Regions from separate parts of the Streptomyces sp. NPDC057638 genome, predicted to be linked through region 4. Evidence: riboswitches for the same ligand, from Rfam matches in the RefSeq annotation. Region 4 holds a riboswitch; each other region holds the start of a gene.
What was found. Region 4 has a riboswitch for cobalamin ahead of ACFVIM_RS31110 (prenyltransferase/squalene oxidase repeat-containing protein). Riboswitches for the same ligand answer to the same signal wherever they lie in the genome.

Region 1: another riboswitch for cobalamin. It lies ahead of ACFVIM_RS18900 (cobalamin biosynthesis protein); the one in region 4 lies ahead of ACFVIM_RS31110 (prenyltransferase/squalene oxidase repeat-containing protein).
Region 2: another riboswitch for cobalamin. It lies ahead of ACFVIM_RS10020 (ABC transporter substrate-binding protein); the one in region 4 lies ahead of ACFVIM_RS31110 (prenyltransferase/squalene oxidase repeat-containing protein).
Region 3: another riboswitch for cobalamin. It lies ahead of metE (5-methyltetrahydropteroyltriglutamate--homocysteine S-methyltransferase); the one in region 4 lies ahead of ACFVIM_RS31110 (prenyltransferase/squalene oxidase repeat-containing protein).

What each region holds. Positions count from the first base shown of each region.
Region 1 is NZ_JBHVHF010000131.1:7,299-11,449, reverse strand. Features, by position in the region: gene ACFVIM_RS18910 (anion permease) at 254-1,519, shown strand; gene ACFVIM_RS18905 (hypothetical protein) at 1,532-1,747, shown strand; cobalamin riboswitch at 1,914-2,053, shown strand; gene ACFVIM_RS18900 (cobalamin biosynthesis protein) at 2,172-3,173, shown strand; gene ACFVIM_RS18895 (cobyric acid synthase) at 3,316-4,151, shown strand, end outside.
Region 2 is NZ_JBHVHF010000049.1:29,973-34,123, reverse strand. Features, by position in the region: gene ACFVIM_RS10025 (FecCD family ABC transporter permease) at 78-1,082, opposite strand; gene ACFVIM_RS10020 (ABC transporter substrate-binding protein) at 1,175-2,146, opposite strand; cobalamin riboswitch at 2,189-2,311, opposite strand; gene ACFVIM_RS10015 (Mov34/MPN/PAD-1 family protein) at 2,365-2,787, opposite strand; gene ACFVIM_RS10010 (amino acid permease) at 2,879-4,151, opposite strand, start outside.
Region 3 is NZ_JBHVHF010000039.1:19,745-23,895, reverse strand. Features, by position in the region: gene metE (5-methyltetrahydropteroyltriglutamate--homocysteine S-methyltransferase) at 288-2,624, opposite strand; cobalamin riboswitch at 2,790-3,005, opposite strand; gene fabG (3-oxoacyl-ACP reductase FabG) at 3,106-3,885, opposite strand.
Region 4 is NZ_JBHVHF010000372.1:2,251-6,401, forward strand. Features, by position in the region: gene ACFVIM_RS31100 (CbiQ family ECF transporter T component) at 1-186, opposite strand, end outside; gene ACFVIM_RS31105 (SCO2322 family protein) at 357-1,046, opposite strand; gene ACFVIM_RS31110 (prenyltransferase/squalene oxidase repeat-containing protein) at 1,190-2,440, opposite strand; cobalamin riboswitch at 2,552-2,694, opposite strand; gene ACFVIM_RS31115 (MBL fold metallo-hydrolase) at 2,999-4,063, opposite strand.

The DNA of each region.
Region 1 (4,151 bases), on a different contig from region 4:
GGGGTCCGGCCCACGAGCGATGTCGGGTGATGCATATCACCGGATGGTGCGAGAAGTCCGATTTAAGACCATCTCTACCGTCCGGAAACCCCGGGGAATCGGCGGCAGCGGCCCCCGGGAGGGGGCTTCGGCGAGCAAAGCGGAACCATGAACATCATTTGGGGTCACCCTGAATCCCGCCCCAGTTCACCTTCCGTTCATCCAGGTTACCTACGTTCGCCGGGCCACTGACGTCCAAAGATTGCCTGGGTAAATGGAACACATCACGCTGCTACTCGCGATCGTGATCGTGACGGCTCTCGTGTTCGATTTCACGAACGGTTTCCACGACACCGCCAACGCGATGGCGACCACCATCTCGACCGGCGCAATGAAGCCCAAAGCCGCGGTGGCCATGTCCGCCGTGCTCAACCTCGTCGGCGCGTTCATGTCGGTGGAGGTCGCCAAGACGATCTCCAGCGGCATCGTCAACGAGGCAGGCATAACACCAGAAGTGATCTTCGCGGCGCTGGTCGGCGCCATCCTCTGGAATCTCCTGACGTGGCTGGTCGGCCTGCCGTCCAGTTCCTCGCACGCCCTCATGGGCGGTCTGATCGGCGCCACCATCGCCTCGGTCGGCATCAGCGGCGTCAACGGCGGCACCGTGATCACCAAGGTGCTGATCCCCGCCATCGCGGCCCCCCTGGTGGCCGGTATCGGCGCCTACCTGGCCTCCCGCCTCACCTACAAGATCGGCAAGAACGCCGACCAGAAGGCGACCGCGAAGGGCTACCGCGCCGGGCAGATCGCCTCGGCCGGTCTGGTCTCCCTGGCGCACGGCACCAACGACGCCCAGAAGACGATGGGCATCATCACCCTCGCCCTGGTCGCGGGCGGCGTGCTGGTCCCGGGTTCCAACCCTCCGATGTGGGTCATCGTCTCCGCCGGTGTCGCCATCGCGCTCGGCACCTACCTCGGCGGCTGGCGCATCATCCGCACCATGGGCAAGGGTCTGACCGACCTCCAGCCGCAGCAGGGCTTCGCCGCCCAGTCCAGCGCCGCGAGCGTCATCCTGGCCTCCTCCAACCTGGGCTTCTCGCTCTCCACCACGCACTCCTGCTCCGGCGCGGTGATGGGTGCCGGTCTCGGCCGCAAGGGCGGCGTGGTCCGCTGGTCGACCGCGACCCGGATGTTCGTGGCCTGGGGCCTGACCCTGCCGGCCGCCGGTCTGGTCGCCGCCCTCTCCGAGCTGGTCACCCGGCAGGGCGACTGGGGCATCGCCGTCGTGGCCGTCTTCCTCGTCGCCTCGTCGGCCGCGATCTGGGTGTACTCCCGGCGCCAGGTCGTCGACCACACCAACGTCAACGAGACCGATGAGAACGGTGTGAGCGACGGCTCCGAGCCCGGCGTCGTGACCGCCGCCATCGCCGCGGTCACCCCGCCCCCGGCCGGTGTGACCCCGGACGAGCTCAAGACCACCATCCCGGCCCCCGCGGCCGCCTCTTCCGAGAACGGCCCGGCCAGCCCGGCCGCGGTGTAAGGACGGAACAGCATGAAGATCGACTGGGTAGCCCTCGGCTCCGTGTTCGGCGTCAGCCTCGTGGCCACCGTCGCTCTGGTGGGCCTCTTCACCCTGGGCATCGTGGGCATGAGCAAGCAGGCATCGGCGAACGGCGGGTCCGTGGCCCTCGCCCGCACCGGCGCCTACCTCTGCTTCGCGCTGTGCCTGGCCGCGGTCTCGTACGGAATCTTCCTGATCGTGACCTGAGCCCCGCGCTCTGACCACAGGGCCGGACCATCCCCCGCGGATGGCCCGGCCCTGTGGCGTACCCCGGGGGACGAGATCGCGTGGGCGCGCGGGACCACCGGGTGGCGGGGCTGCTCTGTGGGGCTGGGCACACTGTCCCGTCGCAGGTCAACGGCAGGTTGACGGGTGTTCTCGGGGCGTGGTGGACTGCCGGGGCCCATACGACGGCAGCAGAGGAAGCCGGTGCGAATCCGGCGCGGTCCCGCCACTGTCAGCGGGGAGCGATCCCCGTGAGCCAGGAACTCTCTCCGTCGTCTCCGTCGAACCAGGGCGTGGACACCCTGAGTGAGGACATATCGCCATGCCCGGCCGTGGTTCAGCTCCCCTCCCCTCCCCCGTGCGTACCATCGCCGGGGCCGTGACCAGCGGGATCGCCCGCTGATCGATGCGTGCCGAACGAGTCTTCGCGTATGGCGCGCTGGCCGGTCTCACCGCCGACCTCCTTCTCGCCGACCCCCGCCGGGGCCATCCGGTCGCCGGTTTCGGGCGGGCGGCGGGGGCCGTGGAGCGGGTGCTGTGGCATGACCACCGCGGCTGGGGCGCCCTGCACACCGCCGTCTGCGCCGGAGGCGCCACCACGGCCGCCGCGCTGCTGGCCCGCGCCGCCGCGCGCCATCCCGCCGCCTCGGTGGCCCTGACGGCCGCCGCCACCTGGGCCGTGGTCGGAGGTACCTCCCTCGGGCGCGAGGCCCGCGCGATCGGCGCGGCCCTCACCGACGGTGACCTGGCGCGCGCCCGCGCACGCCTCCCCCATCTCTGTGGCCGCGACCCGCACTCCCTCGACGAGCGGCAGATCGCGCGCGCCGTGGTGGAGTCCGTCGCGGAGAACACCTCGGACGCCGTCGTCGGCGCGCTGGTGTGGGGCGCGGTGGCCGGGGTGCCCGGGCTGGTGGGCTTCCGCGCCGTCAACACCCTGGACGCGATGGTCGGCCACCGCTCGCCCCGGCTGCGCCGCTTCGGCTGGGCGTCGGCGCGGCTGGACGACGTCGTGGGGTGGCCCGGGGCCCGTCTCACCGCCGCGCTGGCGGTGGTCTGCGGTGCCGCCCCGGCCGACGCCGTACGGGTGTGGCGGGCCGACGCCCACCGTCATCCCAGCCCCAACGCGGGCCCCGTCGAGGCCGCCTTCGCCGGTGCCCTCGGTGTCCGCCTCGGCGGCACCCTCGCCTACGGCGGCCGGGTCGAGCACCGCCCGGTCCTCCATGCCGGGGGCCGTCCCGTGACGACCGCCGACATCGACCGCGCGGCCCGGCTCTCCCGCCGCGTGACCCTAGGGGCACTCGCGGTGAGCGTAGGCGGCCGTCTGCTGGTCGCGCGCCTCGCGAAAGCGGTCCAGACCGCACGCGCGGGTACGGCCGCGCAGAAGGCGGTACGAAGGCGGCGCGCGTGACAAGGACACGCGCGAGAAGGACGCACGCGACGAGGACGCACGCGATGGGAACACGCGTGACAAGGAACAGCGCCGCGACGATGGACCGCACGGCGGTACGGCGGCACGCCGGTACCGAGGCACCGCTCTGGGGAGGGACACGATGAGGAAGCGCGGCGGTGGGCTGCTGGTCGCGGGGACCACGTCGGACGCGGGCAAGAGCGTCGTCACGGCGGGCATCTGCCGCTGGCTGACCCGCCAGGGCCTGAAGGTGGCGCCGTTCAAGGGCCAGAACATGTCCCTGAACTCGTTCGTGACCCGCGACGGCGCGGAGATCGGCCGGGCGCAGGCGATGCAGGCCCGCGCGGCGCGCGTGGAGCCGACCGCGCTGATGAACCCGGTCCTGCTGAAGCCCGGCGGTGACCGCACCAGCCAGGTGGTGCTGCTGGGCAGGCCGGTCGGGGAGATGAGCGCGCGCGGCTTCTTCGGCGGCCACGCCGCCGGGTCGGCGCTGCGCGAAGGGGGGCGCGAGGCACTGCTCGGCACGGTCCTGGAGTGCCTGGAGGAGCTGCGCGTCACCCATGACGCGGTCATCTGCGAGGGAGCGGGCAGCCCCGCCGAGATCAATCTGCGGCGCACGGACATCGTGAACATGGGGGTGGCACGGGCCGCGGGGCTGCCCGCGCTGGTTGTCGGGGACATCGACCGCGGCGGGGTGTTCGCCTCGTTCTTCGGTACCACGGCGCTGCTCGCCGCCGAGGACCAGGAGCTGCTGGCGGGCTATGTCGTCAACAAGTTCCGGGGTGATGTCTCGCTGCTGGAGCCGGGTCTGGCGATGCTGGAGCAGATCACCGGGCGGCCGACGTACGGGGTGCTGCCGTACGCGCACGGGCTCGGGATCGACGAGGAGGACGGGCTGAGCGTCTCCCTGCGCGGCGCCGTACGGGAGTCGGTGGCCGCGCCGCCGGTCGGCGAGGACGTGCTGCGGGTGGCGGTCTG
Region 2 (4,151 bases), on a different contig from region 4:
TCGCGGGTGGAAGACGACGCGGGTCGCGGGTGCCCCCGGCGCGGTACGGATCACCGGTGCCCCCGGCGCGGCGCGGGTCACAGCGGTGCCCCCTGCGCGGTGCGCCCCCGCATCAGCCAGAGGAAGAGCGGGCCCCCGATCAGCGCGGTGAGCACGCCGACGGGAACGTCCTGCGGGGAGAAGAGGGTACGGGCGCCGAGGTCGGCGACGACCAGGGCGACGGCGCCCAGCAGCGCGCAGACCGGCAGCAGGGCCCGGTGGGTGGCGCCGACCAGCAGCCGGGCGGCGTGCGGGACCATCAGCCCGACGAACCCGACGGCGCCGCTGGCGGCCACCATCACGGCGGTGACCAGCGAGACCAGGACGAAGACGACGGCACGGAAGCGCCCCACGTCCAGCCCCAGCACGGTCGCGCCCTCCTCCCCCACCAGCAGCAGGTCCAGCGGTCGCGCCAGCGCCAGCAGCAGCGGCAGCGCGGCCCCGAGCACGACGGCGGGCAGCAGGATCCCGTCCCAGCGGGCGCTGCCGAGCCCGCCGAGGGACCAGTACAGGGCCTCGCGGAAGTGCTCCGGCCGCGCCGACGCCACCAGGACGAGCGTGGTCAGCGCGGTGAGGATGTACGAGACGGTGACCCCGGCCAGCACCAGCCGGGGCCCGGTCATCATCCCGCCGCGCCGGGCCAGCCCGAAGACCAGCGCGAGCGCGACCAGCGACCCGAGGAACGCGCCGAGCGGCATCGCGACGGCGGTGGTGGCGCCGAGGCCCAGCGTCAGCACCACCACCGCGCCGGTGGAGGCTCCGGAGGAGATCCCCAGCAGGAAGGGGTCGGCCAGCCGGTTGCGCACCAGCGCCTGGAGGACGGCGCCGACGACCCCGAGTCCGGCGCCGACGACCATCCCGAGCAGCACCCGGGGCAGCCGTACCTCACGCACGATGGTCCGGAACGGGCTCGGCGCGGCCCCCGGCAGCAGCGCGTCGACCACCTGCCCGGCCGGGATCCGTACGGAGCCGAGGACCAGCCCGGCCAGGGCCGCGCAGCCGAGCGCGGCCACCAGGCCGGTGACGACGGCGCCGTAGCGCAGCCGGGCGAGGACGGGCCGCGCGCCGGGGCCGCCCGCCGCGCCCGCCTCCGTACCCGCCGATGACACGCCCCCGGCGGCCACCGTCACGCCCCTCACCGCGCCAGCTGCGCGGCCAGCTTGGATATGGCGGCGGGCGCCCGGACGCCGAGCACGGCGTCGGAGAGCGGCAGCACCGCGAAGCGTTTGTTCCGCACCGCCGGGACGTCCTTGAGCGCGGGGTCGGTCAGCAGTTTCCGCTTCTTCTGCGCCACGGTGACCGAGCCGTAGTCGTAGATCACGATGACCTCGGGCTTGCGGGCGACGACCTCTTCCCAGGTCGCGTCGCCGAACGCCTTGTCGAGGTCGGCGAAGACGTTCCGGCCGCCCGCGCGGGTGATCAGCTCGTTGCCGATGCCCCGGCCGCCCGCCGTGAAGGCGGTCTTGTCCCCGTTGTCGTAGACGAAGACCGGCACCGGCGCCCGGCCCGTGAGCGTCGTGCCGGTGGCGGCGACCACGGCGCGGGCCTCGGTGATCCACCGCTGGGCGCGGTCGCCGACGCCGAAGGTGCGCCCGACCTCCTCGACCTCCCGGTAGACGTCGTCGAGGGTGGTCCGCTCGGTGGTGCAGTTCTCCAGGTTGAGCCGGGTGTCGATGCCGGTCTTCTTCAGCTCGGCGCGGGTGCGGCCGTCCTCGGTCTTGAAGGCGCTGGCGTAACCGCCGTAGACGAAGTCCGGGTTGGCGGTGAGCAGCTTCTCCTTGGAGGGGTACTCCTTGGCGAGCACGGGGATCTCCCCGTACGCCTTCGCGTACTCCGGCAGCACCCGGTCGTCCAGGAAGGCGGTGCCGACCAGCGACTTCTCCAGTCCCAGCTCCAGCATGACCTCGGTGACGTGCTGGTTCATGGTGACCGCGCGCCGCGGCGGCGCCTGATAGGTGGTCTTCACACCGCAGTTGTCGACGGTGTACGGGAAGCCGGGGGCGGCACCGGTGGCCTTGCGGTCCGGCTCGGGGGTGGTGGAGCAGCCCGCGAGGGTGAGCGGGAGCAGCAGGGCGGCGATGACGGTGGTTCTGCGGCGCCTGGACATGACGGGTGGTGCCTCCTCCGGGGATTTCCACGTCCCCTGGGTGGTGGGAGAAGGGCGGCGGGTCAGTTCCTGGCTGGCAAGCGGATCGCTTGGCTCACAGTGGCGGGACCGCGCCGGAGTCACACCGGCTTCCTGGGTCCCACCGCCCTGTTCATACGTCTGTTCTCTTGTATCACCTGGTGCTGGGCGCGCTCGACGCGCTCGCTCAAGTGTGAGGCTCAGTATGCCTCGACGATCCGCACCTCCTCCTCGGTGACCTCCCCGTTCACGATCCGGAAGGAGCGGAACTGGAAGGGCCCGAGGCCGTCGGTGTCGGCGGTGGAGACCAGGACGTAGTGGGCGCCGGGCTCGTTGGCGTACGAGATGTCGGTACGGGAGGGGTACGCCTCGGTCGCCGTGTGGGAGTGGTAGATGATCACCTGCTCCTCGTCGTTGGCCCACAGTTCCTTGGTGAGCCGGAGCAGGTCCATCGAGTCGAACTCGTAGAAGGTGGGCGACCGGGCGGCGTTGACCATGGGGATGAACCGCTCCGGGCGGTCGGTGCCCTCGGGTCCGGCGACGACGCCACACGCCTCGTCGGGGTGGTCGGCGCGGGCGTGCGCCACGATCTGGTCGAAGAGTGCCTGGGTGAGCGTCAGCATGCCGTCAGCATAGGCAGCGGGCCGTTCCGTACCAATGGGTGATACGAAACGGCCCGCATGCTGGGAATGCCTGGTCTGCGAAGGGGGCGCCTCAGCGCTTGCTGAAGGCGGCGCCCTCGGGGTCCCGCTTGCGCAGCACCAGATAGGAGACCCCGAGCAGGAGCCCCCAGACCGGCGCGACGTACAGCGAGACCCGGGCGTCCTTGTCCACGCCCATCAGCACGATCACCAGACCGATGAAGCAGAGCGCGAACCAGCTGGTGTAGGGCGCGCCGGGCGCCTTGAAGGTCGACTCGGGCAGCTCGCCCCGGTTCACCTTGGCGCGGTAGCGGATCTGACTGACCAGGATCATGATCCAGGCCCACATGCCGGAGATGGTGGCGAAGGAGACGATCTTGTTGAACGCCTCGCCGGGCCACTGGTAGTTGATCCAGACACCGAACATCATCAGCGCGGCCGAGAAGGTGGTCCCGATCAGCGGGGTGCCGTTCCTGGTGAGCCGGGTGAAGATCTTCGGGCCCTGGTTGTTGAGGGCCAGGCCGCGCAGCATGCGTCCGGTGGAGTACATCCCGGAGTTGCAGGAGGAGAGCGCGGCGGTCAGGACGACGAAGTTCACGATGCCCGCGCCGACGGCCAGGCCCATCTTGTCGAAGGCGGCCACGAAGGGCGAGACGCCCGGCTCGAAGTTGGTCCAGGAGACCACCGACAGGATCATGATCAGCGCGCCGATGTAGAAGACGGCGATGCGCCACGGCACGGTGTTGATGGCCTTGGGCAGGGTCTTCTCGGGGTCCTTGGACTCACCCGCGGTGACACCGACCAGCTCGACCGCCAGGAAGGCGAACATCACGATCTGGAGCGTCATCAGCGTGCCGCCGATGCCCTTGGGGAAGAAGCCGCCGTCGCTCCACAGCAGCGAGAAGGAGGCGGTGTCGCCCGCGTCCGTGAAGCCGAGGGTGATGATTCCGGCGCAGATCAGGATCATGCCGACGATCGCGGTGACCTTGACCATCGAGAACCAGAACTCCAGCTCACCGAAGATCTTCACCGAGATCAGATTGGCGCCGTAGAGGATCAGCGTGAAGATCAGCGCCGAGACCCACTGCGGGATGTCGAACCAGTACGTCATGTAGTGCGCCGCCGCCGTGACCTCGGTCATTCCGGTGACGACCCAGAAGAGCCAGTACGTCCAGCCGGTGGCGAACCCCGCGAACGGCCCGATGAACTCCCGCGCGTAGTCGGAGAACGACCCCGAGACCGGGCGGTACATCAGCAGCTCGCCGAGGGCGCGCATGATGAAGAAGATGACCAGGCCCGCGATGGCGTACGCGAGGATGAGGCTGGGTCCGGCCTTGGAGATGGCC
Region 3 (4,151 bases), on a different contig from region 4:
GGACTGGTCCACTCCGTGTGTACGGAGGAGCCGTCAGCGTCTCCGGAGCAGGGTCGCCCGGGACGGGAGAGCGGTCACGCCGGTAGATGAGAAGATGTCAAGCCGCCGACGACGGGAGGACCGTGAAGCCCCGAACGCAAGTGAAGCAAAATCGCATTACTCGCCGGTAGGACCGCAGGTCAGCAAGTGTCGAACCCGCAGGCGCGGGAGATGACCCACCCGAGCCGCGCCGTTCATGGCCCGGCCGGGGCGCCCGGTGGGTGCCCCGGCCGAGGGGTGGTGGGAGGTCAGGAGGCGGGCAGTTCGTTTCGTACGGTACGGGCGGCCGTCACCAGGTTCTCCAGTGAGGCGCGGGTCTCGGGCCAGCCGCGGGTCTTGAGGCCGCAGTCGGGGTTGACCCAGAGGCGTTCGGCCGGAATGGCCTTCAGGCCGGTGCGGAGGAGGCGGGCGGCCTCGTCGGTGGAGGGGACGCGGGGGGAGTGGATGTCCCAGACGCCGGGTCCGGCCTCGCGCGGGTAGCCATGGGTGGCCAGTTCGTACGCGACCTGCATATGGGAGCGGGCGGCCTCCAGGCTGATGACGTCGGCGTCGAGGTCGTCGATGGCCTGGACGATGTCGCCGAACTCGGCGTAGCACATGTGGGTGTGGATCTGGGTGTCCGGCCGCACTCCGCTGGTCGTGAGGCGGAAGGCTTCCGTGGCCCAGGCGAGGTAGTCGGCGTGGTCGGCGGTGCGCAGCGGCAGGGTCTCGCGCAGCGCCGGTTCGTCGACCTGGATGACGGAGGTCCCGGCGGCCTCCAGGTCGTCGACCTCGTCGCGCAGGGCCAGGGCGACTTGGCGGGCGGTGTCGCCGAGGGGCTGGTCGTCGCGGACGAAGGACCAGGCGAGCATGGTGACCGGGCCGGTGAGCATGCCCTTGACCGGCTTGTCGGTGAGCGACTGGGCGTGGGAGGTCCAGCGGACGGTCATCGGTTCGGGGCGGGAGATGTCCCCGGCGAGGACCGGCGGGCGGACATAGCGGGTGCCGTAGGACTGGACCCAGCCGTGTCGGGTGGCGAGATAGCCGGTGAGCTGTTCGGCGAAGTACTGCACCATGTCGTTGCGTTCGGGCTCGCCGTGGACGAGGACATCGACGCCGGTCTTCTCCTGGAACGAGATCACCTCGGCGATCTCGGCCCGGATGCGTTCCTCGTACCCGGCGGAGTCGATTCGTCCGGCCCGCAGATCGGCGCGGGCGACGCGCAACTCGTCGGTCTGGGGGAAGGAGCCGATGGTGGTGGTCGGCAGCAGCGGCAGGCCGAGGCGTTCCCGCTGGGCGACCGTCCGCTGCCCGTAGGGCTGGGAACGGCGGGCGTCGGCGTCGGTCACGGCCCCGGCGCGGGCCCGGACGGCCGGGTCGCGGGTGATGGGGGACGCGGCACGCGAGGCGAGGGCGGCCCGGTTGGCGGAGAGTTCGCCCTCGATGGCGGCGGTGCCCCGGCTCAGCCCCTTGGCGAGGGTGGCGATCTCCGCTGTCTTCTGGCGGGCGAAGGCGAGCCAGCGCAGGATCTGCGGGTCGATGTCCCGCTCCAGCGCGGCGTCGAGCGGGACGTGCAGCAGCGAGGAGGAGGCCGCGACGTCCACCCGGTCCGCGAGGCCGAGGAGGGTCCCCAGGGTGCCGAGGGACTTGGCGAGGTCGTTGATCCAGATATTGCGGCCGTTGACCACTCCGGCGACCAGGCGCTTGCCGGGGAGTCCGCCGACGGCGGCGAGATCGTCGAGGTTGGCGGCGGCGGACTCGGTGAAATCGAGTGCGAGGCCGTCGACGGGTGACTTGGCGAGGACGGGCAGGGCCGCGCCGAGGCGGCCGAAGTAGGAGGCGACCAGCAGTTTCGGACGGTCGGTCAGGGCGCCGAGGTCACGGTAGGCGCGGGCGGTGGCGTTCAGCTCGGCCGGGGTGCGGTCCTGGACCAGGGCGGGCTCGTCCAGCTGTACCCACTCGGCGCCCGCCGCCTTCAGCGCGGTGAGGGTCCGCGCGTAGACGGGGAGGAGGCGGTCCAGGAGGGTGAGGGGGTCGAAGTCCGCCGCCACGCCCGGCGCGGGCTTCGCGAGCAGGAGGTAGGTCACCGGGCCGACGAGCACCGGGCGGGCGGTGAGCCCCATTGCCCGCGCCTCGGTCAGCTGGCTGATCTGCTGGGCCGGGTCGGCGGTGAAGACGGTGTCGGGGCCCAGTTCGGGCACCAGATAGTGGTAGTTGGTGTCGAACCACTTGGTCATCTCCAGCGGCGCCACCTCCTGGGTGCCGCGCGCCATGGCGAAGTACCCGTCGAGCGGGTCGGTGGCGACCGCCGAGCGGTGCCGTTCCGGGATGGCGCCGACCAGCACGGTGGTGTCGAGCACATGGTCGTAGTACGAGAAGTCACCGGTGGGGACCTCGTCGATCCCGGCGTCGGCCAGTTCCCGCCAGTTGCGCCGGCGCAGCTCGGCGGCGGTGGCGCGGAGGGCGTCGGCGGTGACACGGCCCTTCCAGTAGCCCTCGATCGCCTTCTTCAGCTCCCTGGCCTGACCCTGGCGGGGGTAGCCGTACACGGTGGCGCGTGCCGCCGCGGTCGCGGACTTCGGTGTCGTCGTCGACTTCGGTGTCACGGAGATCTCCTTCGCGAGATGAATCCCTGAGAACCCGGTGACGGGACGAGGACGCGAAGGGGTGACGAACCGGACGGACACGATCGCGCGGTGCGGCGCGGTCGTCCGTCTGCTGTCCGTGCCGACCCGCCCACGAGGTCACCGGATGTCCGTACACGGCACTGGGGCCAGGTACGGGCAACGGGCAGGTCTTCGGACTCGCGGGCACGTCCCTTGACGGAACACCTACTGGCCGTCGCTTCCCAGACCCTCCCGGGCCCAGTGCGTATGACGGCGGTCGTTCCCGCTCACCGCTGCGGGGCAGTCCCGGATTCCCACCGGGTTCCCTCTTACGACGCGTCTGTCTGGCGGACAGGGCGAACCAGCTGCACCGGTCACTCTAGGCGCCCGCTCCGGGAACCCGCCGCAGGCTGTCCAGAATCCGGACGGTGAGATGAGACACCTTGCCGGAGAGAGCGCCGGGGCCCTGGTCTCTGATACGTCAGGCCAGGGCGTCGAGGGACTCGGGAAGGGTCTGCCCTCCGTCGACGGTGAGGGTCTGACCGGTGATGAACGCGGCCTCGTCGGAGGCGAGGAACAGCACCGCGTGCGCGATGTCGGCGGTCTCGCCGAGCCGGCCGACCGGAATCGAGTCCGTCATCCGCCGCAGGTAGTCCTCGCCCAGTTCGGCCAGGCCCTCCGTGCGCACATTGCCGGGCAGGACGGCGTTGACGGTGATACCGGCCGGTGCCAGCTCCAGGGCCGCGCCGCGCAGGAAGCCGAGCTGGCCCGCCTTGCTCGCGCCGTAGTGGGACCAGCCGGTGTAGCCGGTGGTGGGACCGGTGATGGAGGAGGTCAGGACGATCCGGCCGTGTCCGGCGCGTTCCATGGCGGGCAGGAAGGCCTTCGACACGAGGATCGATCCGCGCAGGTTCACGGCCAGGACCTCGTCCACATCGGCGGCCGTCATCTCCCGCAACCGCTTCTCCGGGAAGATCCCGGCGTTGGCGCACACCACGTCCACGTGCCCGTGCCGCCGCTCGGCCTCCGCCGCCATGGCCTCGATCGCGTCCGGGTCCCGCAGATCGAGGCCCAGGCCGGTGACCCGGCCGCCCGTGGCGGCGGCGAGTTCCCCGGCGGCCTGTTCCGCGGTCGCCGCGTCCCGGCCGGTGAGCGCGACCGCCGCGCCCCGGGCCGCGAGGAGTCGCGCGATACCCCGTCCGATCCCGCGCGTCCCACCCGTCACGACCACGGACCGCTGCCGCCAGTCAGTACCCGTCATCCCGTTCCCACGTCCTCGCCTCGGTTGCCCACGTGTCCGTCCGTGCGGACACGACCATGATCATTACCGTAGGCGCCCACAGCGCGGCGCCGCCCAGGAACGGGCCGAGCCGACTCAAAACAGCCGCTCGCCGCCCCTCCCGTGGACGGGTGATAGCCGGTGGCGGGCGTTCCGGTGCCGCCGGAGACCGCGACGGAGGTGGCCCGCCCCGCCGGGTCGGTGTCGTGACGCTGGTACGGGGTCACCCCGTTCGCTGTCCCGGTGGC
Region 4 (4,151 bases):
CGCGATCACGAACAGCGCCAGCTTGAGGAAGGCGCTGTAGGAGCGCGCCCAGGGCGCGTCGGTGCGCCGCGCGGCGACGACATACGCCGTCACGACCACCAGCAGTCCCAGCAGGAGGGGATGCGTGGTCCGCGACGCGGCCGTGGCCAGGCCGAGCGCCCACAGCCACCAGGCACCCGGATGCACGGCGTTGCGCCGGTCGGCCCGGGGGGCGCGCAGCCGCTCCCCGGGGCGCGGGCGGCGGCCCCGCGTGGGCTCGGTGGGCTCGGCGCGTTCGGTGGGGTTCTGGCCGAGGTCACGGAGGCGGACCCCGTCCCCGTACGGCGGTACGGGCGGGGACTGGTCCCGGTCCCGGCTCATCGGGACCGGCGGCGGGACTGCCAGAACGCGGCGGCGCCGAGCACGACGACGGCGCCCACTCCGGCGAGGGCGCCGACGGAGGGTCCGCCGGACTCCTCCGCGCTGGACTCCTGCGCGCGGGTGTCCCCTTCCGGCGCCGCGCCGGCCGTGGTCCGCGGGCGGTCGCCCGAGGCGGGGACCTGCTCGCCGCAGCCCGCACCCGGATAGCCCGCGATGGCGCAGAGCAGCGCCTGCTGGTTGTAGCGGAGCGGCTTGGCGACGGCGGCCAGCGCCTCCGCCGCGGTCGCGTCCGTCCCCACCCGGGCACAGGCGGCGCGCGGCGCGGGCGGCCGCTCGCCGGAGGGCGCGTCCTGGGGGGTGCCCGGGTCGATCACCACGGCGACGCGTTTGCGGTCCGGCTCGGCCGCCGTCGTACCGCAGACGGCGGCGAAGTCCGGGGCCTGGCGGGGGCGGGTGGCGTCGGCGCTGTTCTCGCTCACCGCGAAGCGGAACCCGTTCACCGAGCCGTCGGCGGGACGGGCGGTGGCCGGGCCCTCGGTGGCGTAGGACCAGGCGCGGCCGTCGCTCTGCCAGAAGGACCAGTAGCGGTATCCGGCCGCCTCGGCGGGTGTGGCGGCGGCCACGCCGAGTCCGACGGCGAGGACGGTGCCGAGGACGGTGCCGAGCAGGGCCGCCAGGGCGAGCAACGGGGTCGACGGCGGGGTGAGCGAGCGGGCGCGGGCCTTCCCGGCGGTGCCGGGGCCGGGCCCGTCCTCCGCCTGGCCACGGCTGCCCGGGGTCCCGGGGCCGTCGCCGGGCGTACGGGGGCGGGGCCCGGCGCTGTCGCCGGTCACGACTTGTTCTTGCGGCGGCCGCTGATCAGGATGCCCGCGCCGACACTGGCCGCGAAGAAGGCGCCGACGAGCCACCACTGGCCGCTGTCGGAGCCCTTCTCGTCCTTCTCGTTCTCCTTCTTCTTCTCTTCCGTGGCCTGGGCCGCGTCCGCGCGCGGGTCCGGGCCGAGCGCGGTGAGCTGCGCCACCAGGTCCGCGCCACCGAAGTCGGTCGGCTGCGCCCCGGCGGCACGGGCGGCGAAGATCAACTGGGCGTACGCGGCGGGTCCCGACTCCTTCGCCCATGCGGCCGAGTTCGCCTTCAGCCAGGCCAGGGGCTTCGCGGTCCGCTCCTTCAGGCCCTGGGCGGCGAGGGCGGCCACGGCGTCGGCGGTGTTGCCGACATCCGGCTTGGGGGCGGAGTCGGTGGCGCCGGGCATCGGCGGGGTCAGCAGATGACCGGTCGCGGCGAGGGCGCCCGCGAGGTAGGCGGCGCCGTTGTGGGCGGCGTCCGGGAGGGTCTTGCCGGGGACACAGGCGGTGCCCCGGGCGTCCGGCTCACCGGCGGCGGGCGAGAGCCCCTGCCCCCGCGCCGCCACCACGGCGGCGGCCGTGGAGTCGGCGACCATGCCGGGCTGCTTGGGCTGGTAGACGAAGGCGCCGCCGTCCTTGCCACCACAGGGCGTGGCGAACGTCAGCAGGGCATCGAACGGCGACTTCCCGCCCGGCGAACGCACCTCGGCGGGCTTGACGCCCGCCGCCGAGAACGCGCCGATCACCAGCGAGGTGGAGTTGGCGTCGCTGGCGCCGCCGGGGTTGTAGCTCCAGCCGCCGTCCGCGTTCTGGGTGGACCGCAGCCAGGTCACGGCCTTCTGGGCGGTCTCCTTCTCACCGAGCGCGGTCAGCGCCTGGACGGCCACGGCGGTGGCGTTGGAGTCCAGCGGCAGCGAGGCCGGGCACGCGGCGGAGACATCGGCCCGGTAGGAGGCGAAGCCGCCGCTCGCGCACTGCTGGGCGGCGAGCCACGCGACCGCCTTGTCGGCGGGGACGACACCGGAGACATCCTGGGCGAGCAGGGCCAGGGACTGGCGCCAGACACCGTCGTAGGTGGGGTCGCCGCTCCCGTACAGCCCGGACGGCAGGACCGGCGACGGCGCCGGGCTGCCCGTGGTGGCGGGCGCGGCACTGGCCGCCGGGGCGAGCGCGAGCGCGGCCGTGCCCAGTGTGGCGGATACGGCGAGCGCGACGGCGCGGCGTGCGGTGCTCATGGACGGGGGCCTCTCCTGCGGAAGCCGGGCACGGGCACGCTCTTGAGGCACCAGGGCTCCGACTCCGTACTCCTCGACGGTGCCGGTCACCGGCGGGCCGCCGGTGGCACGAGACGATCACAACGGGGTACGGGGCATTCCGGCTCGCCACCCCGGGGTGCCCGGCGGTGGCTCACGGCTGCGGGTCAGCGCCGGATTCGCACCGGCTTCCCCCCGTACGGACGTGAAAACGACGTGTCCACTCTACCGGCCGGTCCGGCGGGTCGTGGCTGGCGGACTGACTGCTTCCGGATCGGCGGGCGTGTCCCCGGGGGCGCGGGCCGGTCGCCTCGGGGGTGGCGGGTTCTGGACGGCGGGCCGGTCGCCTCCGGGGTGGCGGGTCCGCGTTCGGGGCGCCGGGCCCGGGATCGCGGGACGGCCGCCTGCGTGTCCCCGGGCCCAGAACCGGCCGCCCCCGGGCCCCGAACCGGCCGCCCCCGGGGTCTGCCCGGACGCCTGGCCGTGGGCCTTCGGAACCCTTGGCCGCCGGGCCCCGGCCCGCTCCCCTCCGGCGGCCGCTCACAGCGCCACATACCGCTCCGGCACCCCCGCCAGCCGCTCCGCCCGCCCCCGTCGCACCAGATGGCGCAGATGGGCCTCCACCTCCGAGACGGCGATCGTGCGGGAGGCCGGCGGGATCCGCTCCCATGCCCGGTTCCACTCCATGAGTTCCGCGAGGCGCCAGGGCGTGCGGGGCTCGGTCAGCAGGCCGAGCAGCAGCGCGAGACGGGTCTCGTGGTGGCCGAGCAGTGCGCTGACCCGGGCGGGGGCGCCGGTGAAGGGGTGCTGGTGGGCGGGGAGGACCTCGGCCGGGGCGAGGCGGGCGACCCGTCGCAGGGAGGCCAGGTAGTCGCCCAGGGGGTCGGTCCCGGCTGGGTCGTCTGGGTCGGCTGGGTCATCTGGGTCCTCGTACAGACCGATGTGGGGGCTGATCCCGGGGAGCAGGTGGTCGCCGGAGAAGAGACGGCCCCGGCCGGGGAGCCCGGCCGGATGGTTCTCCTCCAGATGGAGGCAGACATGGCCGGGGGTGTGGCCCGGCGTCCAGATCGCCCGCAGTCGTCGGCCCGTGAGGTCCAGCAGCTCACCGGCGGCGATCTCCCGGTCGGGCAGGGCGGGCCGCAGCCCCGGCACCGCGTCGGCGCCGCGCGCGCGGAAGGAGCGCATGACGGCCAGATGCTCCTCGGGCGCTCCGGCGGCGGCCAGCTTCTCCTCCATAGAGGCCAGCCAGCGCTCCGGCGGGCCCTCCCTCGTACGCCGGACGACGTCGGTGTCGGCCGGGTGCATCGCCACCCACGCGCCGGACTCCGCGCGGACGCGGGCGGAGAGGCCGTGGTGGTCGGGGTGGTGGTGGGTGATGACGACGCCGTGGATGGCGGAGACGTCGGCGCCCAGCGCCGTCAGTCCGGCGGTGAGGGCCTCCCAGGAGGCCGGGTCGTCCCAGCCGGTGTCGATGAGGACCGGGCCACGGCCGGTGTCGAGGAGATGGACCAGAGTGTGGCCGAGGGGGTTGTCCGGGATGGGGACCCGGACCGACCAGACCCCGCCGCCGTGGTCCGTGGTCCCGGCCGCCGGTGACCCTGTCATGCCGGTACCTCCGTCACGTCGGTGCCGCTGTCGTGCCTGCCCGTGCCTGTTCGCGCCCGTCCGTCCGTCATGCCGGTGCCGGTGTGCT